4 regions of the Sphingomonas sp. PWP1-2 genome follow, and region 4 is predicted to be linked to each of the others. Evidence: predicted binding sites of a transcription regulator. Region 4 holds the regulator's gene; each other region holds the start of a gene.
What was found. The regulator LexA, encoded in region 4, represses DNA repair genes until DNA is damaged. The targets are predictions, from matches to a motif close to GTTCCNCNCTTGTTCT.

Region 1: the regulator LexA is predicted to act here: its motif matches at 830-845, upstream of ACP7C5_RS00730 (ImuA family protein).
Region 2: the regulator LexA is predicted to act here: its motif matches at 845-860, upstream of radA (DNA repair protein RadA).
Region 3: the regulator LexA is predicted to act here: its motif matches at 946-961, upstream of uvrA (excinuclease ABC subunit UvrA).

The regions. Positions count from the first base shown of each region.
Region 1 covers NZ_JAFCXM010000001.1:137,307-139,505, reverse strand. Annotated here, with positions in the region: gene ACP7C5_RS00735 (thiamine pyrophosphate-dependent enzyme) at 1-668, opposite strand, end outside; gene ACP7C5_RS00730 (ImuA family protein) at 917-1,621, shown strand.
Region 2 covers NZ_JAFCXM010000001.1:897,155-899,353, forward strand. Annotated here, with positions in the region: gene ACP7C5_RS04380 (glutathione binding-like protein) at 1-318, shown strand, start outside; gene ACP7C5_RS04385 (BLUF domain-containing protein) at 322-732, opposite strand; gene radA (DNA repair protein RadA) at 881-2,199, shown strand, end outside.
Region 3 covers NZ_JAFCXM010000003.1:277,050-279,248, reverse strand. Annotated here, with positions in the region: gene uvrA (excinuclease ABC subunit UvrA) at 1-934, opposite strand, end outside; gene ACP7C5_RS09735 (energy transducer TonB) at 1,035-1,841, shown strand; gene ACP7C5_RS09730 (trimeric intracellular cation channel family protein) at 1,849-2,199, opposite strand, start outside.
Region 4 covers NZ_JAFCXM010000005.1:173,019-175,217, reverse strand. Annotated here, with positions in the region: gene ACP7C5_RS14105 (BLUF domain-containing protein) at 254-589, shown strand; gene ACP7C5_RS14100 (hypothetical protein) at 586-900, shown strand; gene lexA (transcriptional repressor LexA) at 971-1,636, shown strand; gene ACP7C5_RS14090 (DUF4287 domain-containing protein) at 1,697-1,909, opposite strand; gene ACP7C5_RS14085 (ComEC/Rec2 family competence protein) at 1,987-2,199, opposite strand, start outside.

The DNA.
Region 1 (2,199 bases), on a different contig from region 4:
TCGCCGCACCAGGTCGCGGCGATCCGCGTGTCGCCCTTGGCGGCGCTCGCCATCGCCCAGCCGACGGCTTGCGGATATTGCGTCGTGAGGTTGCCCGAGATCGAGAAGAAGCCCGCTTCCTTCACCGAATACATGATCGGCAGCTGCTTGCCCTGCAGCCGGTCGGCGGTGTTCGAATAGATCTGGTTCATCATGTCGACCATCGACCAGCCGCGCGCGATCAGCAGGCCCTGCTGGCGGTACGACGGGAAGCACATGTCTTCATAATCGAGCGCATGCGCGGCAGCGACCGAGACCGCCTCCTCGCCGGTGCACTTCATGTAGAAGCTCGTCTTGCCTTGGCGCTGCGCGCGAAACATGCGCTCGTCGAACGCGCGGACCAACGCCATGCTGCGCAGCATCGCGCGCAGCGTATCGGGCGAGAGGCGCGGATTCCACGGGCCGACCGCCTGGCCTTCGTCGTCGAGCACGCGCACCAGATCGAACGCGAGATCGATGAACGTATCGGCCGCATCCGCCGGATCGGGGCGACGCGCCTTGCCCGCGGGCGGGATCGGCACCTGCGTGAAATCGACCGCATCGCCCGGCCGGAACTTGGGTTCGGGCACGTACAGCGACAATGGCGCAAGATTGGGCTTCAAATGATCGGGGACTCGGTCGGTCGCCATATACTCTCCACAACGCGTGCCTGGCTTGTGACCGACAGGCGGAATCGTTCTTCGAGCCTTGTTATAAAATTTCAACGCGCTTGGCGAGGGGGCGTTTGTCACGGAATGCGACGACCCGTCGCGCGAGGATGACGGACCAGCTTGACTCTGTAGCGACAAAGAGAACAAAATAGGAACGATGCTTCAAGTGAGTCGTGCCCGTGTCCTGTCCTGCCATCATCGCCGAGCTTCGCGAAAGCCTCAAGAAGGTGGAAAGCGACGGGCTGCGTCGGCGCCCGGTGCTGCCTTTCGGGATCGCGCCGATCGACGAACGGCTCGCGCCGGGCGGGCTGCGACTCGATTCGCTCCACGAGATTTCCGCCGCGAGCGCTGCGCCGTCGGACGATGCGGCGGCGACGCTGTTCATGGCGGGGATCGCGGCGCGTGCCTGGGGGCCGGTGCTGTGGGTGGTGCGACGGCGCGACCTGTTCGCACCGGGGCTCTACCAGGCGGGTCTCGCGCCGGGGCGGCTGATCTATGCCGAGGCGGGCGACGATGCCGAGCTGCTCGCGCTGATGGAGGAGGGCCTGCGGCATCGCGGGCTCGGCGCGGTGGTCGGCGAGGTCAAGCGCGCGGCGATGCCCAATACGCGGCGGCTGCAGCTTGCCGCCGAGGGCGGGAAGACGATCGCTTTGCTTATGAAACGCCATGCGCGGGAGGGTGGGAACCCGCTCGCCGTGCCCTCGGCGGCGATGACGCGCTGGCGGATCGCCTCGGCGCCCTCCGCACCGCTGCCGGTCGGCGATGCGGGCGTCGGGCGAGCGCGATGGCAGGTGGAGCTGGTCCGCCAACGCGGCGGCGACTCCGCCGATTGGATGATGGAGGCATGCGATGAAACGGGTCGCCTCGCTCTACCTGCCCGACTGGTCGATCGAACGGCTGGCGCAGGCCGAGCGCTCAGCCGCGCCGCTTGAGGGCGCCAGCGTAGATCCGCAGGGCCTCGCCGAGGCCGTCGCGCGTGAGCAGGCGGTGGCGTGCTCGGTGCCGCGCGGTGGCGGCTGGCGGCCTGGCGCGCGCTGGGCACGGAGCGGGGAACTCGACGCGAACGCGCGCCATCGCAGCGCGGGACGCGTGAGCGAAGCTGCACCGCATCCCTTCAAGGCGATGCCGCCCGACGAGGGTCGCGCTCCGCTGCGCGATGCGCGGGTGGCTTCTTCTGCCTCCCCTCCCTGGAAGGGAGGGGCTGGGGGTGGGTCGGCCCGCGGCGAGGGCAACGCCCGCCCTAGGCCGACCCACCCCCTACCCCTCCCTTCCAGGGAGGGGAGTAAAGGGGTGCCGCACGTTCCTTCCACCCCCGTCCCAGCGCCCGATCGACCATGCCCCCGGCATGGCCTGAAAGGCGCGGGGCGCTGCTCAACTGACGCTCTTCCAGGAGGGGAAGGACAAGCGCCAGCGCATGCCCCGTGCCCCCCCCTCCGTCACCCCGGCCTTGTGCCGGGGTCCACGCCTCCACTCGGGCGGCAGGGTGCGGTAACGGGTGGACCCCGGCACA
Region 2 (2,199 bases), on a different contig from region 4:
TTCGGCCAGATGGGCTTCTTCGTGAAGTTCGCCGGCAAGGACTTCGAGGACAAGCGTCCGCGCGACCGCTATGTCGCCGAGGCCAGGCGCTTGCTCGGCGTGATGGATGTCGCGCTCGCCGACAAGCGCTGGTTCGTTGGCGAGGACTACACGATCGCCGATATCGCGATGCTGGGTTGGGTGAACGCGGTTGTCGACTTTTACGGCGCGGGCGAGCTTGTCGGGTTCGACGATTTCACCAACGTCAAGGCGTGGCTCGCGCGTGGCCTCGCGCGGCCGGCGGTGCAGCGTGGGCTCACTATCCCGGCGCGCGGGTAGCGCTCACGCGGCGGCGTGGACTTGCGCAAAACCTTCGAAATAGCCGCGCACGATCGGGTCGGTGATCGGCTCGACCAGCGTGGCGACGGTTTCGGGGAGCGTTATTGCATCGCCGCTTCCCGTGCCGCCGCGGTTGAAGCCCATCGCCCATTGGCCAAAGGTCGGCGTGTCGATTGTCGTGCGCGAGAGGATGACGACGGCGTGGTGGCGCGGATCGGCCTTGATCCTGTTGAAGACGGTCTCCACGGCAGCTTCCGGGCCTTCGAGCGCCTGGAGGAAGCGGCGTCCACCCGCGACGAGCAGGCCGGTCACGCCGACCGCGGCATTGTTACGGCGTGAGGCGATCAGGATAGCATCGAGTTCCGCCGTCGTGAGCGGGGATCTCGTGCTGCTTATATAGATAAGACGCTGCATGCTTACGCTCCAGACCTGGAACCTCCGGTTTCTGCGCAAAGCGCGAAAGAACGGTTAAGATCTCGCGCTACGACATTTTGAAAGCGCATAAAGGTAACGCGTCGGAAAATCTGTTCCCCTCTCGTTCTCCGCTCGCTATGCTCGTCCCATGGCCAAACCTCAAAAACGCTATGTCTGCCAGGCCTGTGGTTCGGTGTCGCACCGCTGGCAGGGGCAGTGCGCCGATTGCGCCGAATGGAACACGCTGGTCGAGGAAGCGGGCGGCGGCACCGTGACGCCGTTCCAGGCCAAGCATAACCTCCAGTCGGGCGGGCGGACGATGACGCTGGTCGGGCTCGATGCCGAGATCGCGCTGCCCGAACGAATGACGTCGGGAATTGCCGAGCTCGACCGCGCGCTTGGCGGTGGGTTTGTCGAGGGATCGGCGACGCTGATCGGCGGCGATCCCGGGATCGGCAAGTCGACGTTGCTGCTCCAGGCGGCGGCGAAGATGGCGCTCGCGGGACTGAGCGTTGCGTACGTCTCGGGCGAGGAGGCGGCGGATCAGGTCCGCCTGCGCGCGCGACGTCTCGGATTGGGGCACGCGCCGGTTCAGCTCGCGGCGGCGAGTTCTACGCGCGATATCCTGACGACGCTGGGGCAGGGGCAGCCGCCTGCCTTGCTCGTGATCGATTCGATCCAGACGATGCACAGCGATCTGATCGAAGGCGCGCCGGGCACCGTCAGCCAGGTGCGGGCGTCGGCGCAGGAGTTGATCCGCTTCGCAAAGGAACGCGGGACGGCGGTGGTGCTGGTTGGCCATGTCACCAAGGACGGATCGATCGCGGGGCCGCGCGTGCTCGAACATATGGTCGACACCGTGCTGAGCTTCGAGGGCGAGCGCAGCCACCAATATCGCATCCTGCGCGCGATCAAGAACCGCTTCGGCGGGACCGACGAGATCGGCGTGTTCGCGATGGTCTCGGAAGGCTTGTCCGAGGTCGGCAATCCTTCGGCGCTGTTCCTGACGCAGCGCGACGAGGGGATGACGGGGACGACGGTGTTCCCCGCGCTCGAGGGGACGCGGCCGGTGCTGGTCGAGATCCAGGCGCTCGTCGTACGGCTTGCGAGCGGGGCGACGCCGCGGCGTGCGGTGGTCGGCTGGGACAGCGGGCGGCTGGCGATGGTGCTCGCGGTGCTCGAGGCGCGGTGTGGGCTGAGTTTCTCGTCGAGCGAAGTCTATCTCAACATTGCGGGCGGCTACCGCGTGCAGGATCCGGCGGCCGATCTCGCGGTGGCGGCGGCGTTGATCTCGGCGCTGTCCGAGCGGCCGGTGCCCGCCGATGCGGTGGTGTTCGGCGAGCTCGCGCTGTCGGGCGAAGTCCGGCCGGTCGCGCACGGCGCCTTGCGGCTGAAGGAAGCGGGCAAGCTCGGTTTCGAGCGCGCGCTGCTGCCTGCGGCGGTGCAGGACGACAAAAGCGGGTTGAA
Region 3 (2,199 bases), on a different contig from region 4:
TGGGGACGACGAGCTCCTCGTCGAACAGCATCTTTTCGCCGAGGCCATCGCACGCCGGGCACGCACCCTGCGGCGCGTTGAACGAGAAGAGCCGCGGCTCGATCTCGGCGATGGTGAAGCCCGACACCGGGCAGGCGAACTTCTCGCTGAACACGATGCGGCCGGGGGGCGCGTTGTCGCCGAGCACTTCGTTCTTGGGGGTGTGCGGCTCGACCGGGTCGGCGGGGTCGACATAGGCCAGCCCGTCGGCGAGCTTCAGCGCGGCCTCGAAGCTTTCGGCCAGACGCGTCGCGATGTCGGGGCCGATGACGAGGCGGTCGACGACGACCTCGAGGTCATGCTTGTACTTCTTGTCGATCGCGGGGGCTTCGTCGATCTCGTATATCTCGCCGTCGATGCGGACGCGGGTGAAGCCGGCCTTCTGCCACTCGAGCAGTTCCTTCTTATACTCGCCCTTGCGGCCGCGCACGACCGGGGCGAGCAGGTACAGCCGCGTGCCCTCGGGAAGCGCCATCACGCGGTCGACCATCTGGCTGACGGTCTGCGCGGCGATCGGCTCGCCGGTCGCGGGGGAATACGGGATCCCGACGCGCGCCCACAGCAGGCGCATGTAATCGTAGATCTCGGTGACGGTCGCCACGGTCGAGCGCGGATTGCGGCTGGTGGTCTTCTGCTCGATGCTGATCGCGGGGGAGAGGCCCTCGATGTGATCGACGTCGGGCTTCTGCATCAGCTCGAGGAACTGGCGGGCATAGGCGCTGAGCGACTCTACGTAACGCCGCTGGCCTTCCGCGTAGATCGTGTCGAAGGCGAGGCTCGACTTGCCGCTGCCCGACAGCCCGGTGATGACCGTCAGCGTATCGCGCGGGATATCGACCGAGACGTCCTTGAGATTGTGCTCGCGCGCGCCGCGCACGGAAATATGAGTCAGCATGGGAGCGGTTTGTTCCAGATTTGTTCGGATGGCGCAAGCGACCGGTTGCAGGGGCGAGATGGGGCGTTAAACTCGCAACGACAAGGTTTGGGGGCAAGCTATGAAGACGATGCTGATTGCAGCGCTGCTCGCGCTCGGGGGTCCCGCGCCCGCCGAGGTCCCATTGCAGCCGACCGGCAAATGGACCGTCGAATATGCCGATGCGGCGTGCATCCTGTCGCGCGACTATGGAGATGGACAGGCACGCAGGACGCTGGGATTCAAACCGTGGCCACTGGGCGATGCGTTGGAGATCGTCACCCTTTCGTCGGGCGCCACCACCACCCGTGCACGCTCCCTTAAAGCCCAGTTGCTACTCCAGCCGTCGGGCCAGGCAATCGACAGCACCGTCTCGGTTTACGATGTGAAGGCGAGAAACCAGATCGTCACGACCCTCCGGACCGAGCAAGACGGCGCTGCGGCCGTGCAAACCTCTTCAGCGCTGACGATCGCATCGGCCGACGGAGCCCGCACGAGCTTCGCGGTGCCCGGAATGAAGAGCGCCGCCGCGGCGCTCCGGGCGTGCCAGGACGATTTGCTGAAACAATGGGGTGTCGACCCGTCCGAGCGCGACAAGGCGCCATTGCCAACGCCGCTTACACCAATGGCGGGCTGGATCACGACTGACGACTATCCGTCCGAAGCGCTCTCAGCGGGCAGCGCAGGCACCACAATGATGATCTGGGCAATCCAGCCCGACGGAAAGGTCGGCGATTGTCGGATCATTCAATCGAGTGGATCGAAGTCGCTCGACCTGGCCTCGTGTGCGGCCGTTACCAAGCGGGGGCGATATGCCCCGCCGCTCGGCTACGACGGAAAGCCGACGACGGTGCACGCGATGCGTTACGTGAATTGGCGACTGCCCTGAGCGACCGTTAGCCCCGGCCATAGGCTGGCAACGCCAGCCGCCACCTGATGGCCGCCGCGCGGAGTGCAAAACCGCACGCAGCGGCGATCGGCGCGGCGAGGCTTGGCGAGATGCCCGCGCTCACCAGCACGACATACGACCCCGACGCCAGCGCCGCCGCGGTCACATACAATTCCGGCCGCATCAAGATCGACGGCTCGCCCGCGAGCACGTCTCGGATGACGCCGCCGATGCACGCCGTCACCACGCCCATCAGCGCCGCCGGCACCGGCGGGATGCCGAACGCGAGGGCCTTCGCCGCGCCGAACACGGCATAGGCGGCCAAGCCCACCGCATCGAGCCAGTCGAGCGCAGTGCC
Region 4 (2,199 bases):
TGGTGCGGTGTGACCCCGACCGCGCGGCTAGGTCGGGATTGTGACGCGATTATGACAGGTGTGCCGCCACATCTGCTTTGTCGGCTGGCTGTGGCTTTCGAGTTGCACCGGGGCCTGCACGACGCCGACCACGGCGCGATCGTCAGCGACAGTGCGCACCTGATTCAGGATACGATACCGATACACGATCCACCGCAACGACAGGCTGCCGACACCCCCCTAGCCCCGGCCCTCACGAGAAGGACACAAGGGCATGCGGCGAATCCTTTATGTCAGCGGGAACACCGTTTCGAGCGTCACGGCCGACCTCGCCGGCATCCTCGAACAATCACGGCATAATACCGCGCTCGACAGGATCACCGGGCTGCGATGGTCGGACGGTCGCAGCTTCCTGCAAGTGCTCGAGCGTTCGCGCATGAGCGTCATGGCGACGTTCGCCCGCATCCTCGCCGACCCGCGTCATCATGCGCCGATCGTCCTCCAGCACCGCCATATTCGCCCCCACGAATCCGGCGGCTGGACCATGGCGCACCCCACGTCGGCGCCGCGGCCGACGCGGATGACGCCCAGATCGGGCGGCTGCTCGTGAACGCAACCGAAGCGGTGCGCACGCACTTCCACACGCTGATTTCGGCAGGCCATAGCGCCGCGCTCGCGCTCCCGGTCAGCGCGATCGGCACCCCGCCGCCCGCCCCGACGCCCGATTACGGCACCCCGCCGCCGCGGCGCGTCGATCGCCGGATCGGCGAACCCTTCCATAATGTCGGGCTCGCGCTCGCCAGCGCGTTTCCCGTGGGGCTGCAAGGCACGAACATTCACCATGACGCATGCATCGAACTGCTCCGCGGCATCGCGGGGAGTGCGACCAGCGACTCGCAGGATACCTGCGCCGGACGGTGACAGCATCGCTTGACGGGCGATTTTTCGTTCCGTATAGGTTCGTCGTCTGTTCCGACGAAAGGGCCGCGCGATGCTTACCCGCAAGCAGCATGAGCTGATCTGCTTCATCAACGACCGGCTCGACGAGACCGGGGTATCGCCGTCCTTCGAGGAAATGAAGGAAGCGCTCGACCTCAAGTCGAAGTCGGGCGTCCATCGCTTGATCAGCGCGCTCGAGGAACGCCAGTTCATCCGCCGCCTGCCCAACCGCGCGCGGGCGCTCGAAGTGCTCAAGATGCCCGAGCGTGGAATCAAGACCCCGACCAAGGCGGCCCCCGCCGCCGCTTCGCGTGCAGCACCACAGCCTGCCAACGACGTGATCGAAATCCCGCTGCATGGCCGGATCGCGGCAGGCGTGCCGATCGAGGCGTTCGAGGGCGCATCGATGCTCTCGGTCCCCGCGGCTTTGCTCGGCAATGGCGAGCATTATGCGCTCGAGGTGTCAGGCGATTCGATGGTCGAGGCGGGCATCCTCGATGGCGACTATGCGCTGATCAAGCGCCAGGATGTCGCGCGCGACGGCGAGATTGTCGTGGCTTTGATCGAAGAGAGCGAGGCGACGCTCAAATTCTTCCGTCGCGAAGGTGCAATGGTGCGGCTCGATCCGGCCAACCGCGCCTACGATCCGCAGCGTTATGCCCCCGCCCAGGTGCGCGTGCAGGGCAAGCTCGCCGGGCTGTTACGCCGGTACGACTGAGCCACGGTCGGCGTGATCGACCGTCGCGCTTGATGGTCGCGCGGCGAGCGATCGAGCGGCTCAGTCTTTGTGCTCGGCAAGGGTGTGCGCGACGAGCGCGTTGGCGTGGCCGTGGCCCATGCCATGCTCGGTCTTCAGCATGGTGACGAGCGCCATGTGTTTTTCCGGCAAACGCTCGCGCACCATCGCCTGCCACTCTGCGATCGGACGGCCATAGGTCTTCTCGATCGATGGAAAGTACGATGCGGGCCCTTTGATCGCTTGGTCAGCCACGGCGTGCAGGCTCCGAGATGCGGGAACGTCCCGAGGATCTTCCGGTATTTGGGGGAAAGCCGCAAGGCCACCCCGCCCTATCGTTTCCCGTCCGTTACTGCTGCCCCAGCCCTCCCCGACAATCGAGCGCGCCAACGCATCCGGCCAACCCACCGCCGCCGACCAGCGTCGCCCTCCGGCGCCGCGATCCACGGATGCCGGTCGCCCGGATGGCGAACGGTCCGCACCGAATGCGATGCCAAAGCGATCGCAACGCCGCCGGTTTGCGCCAGCGTCTCGCGGTCGAGCCG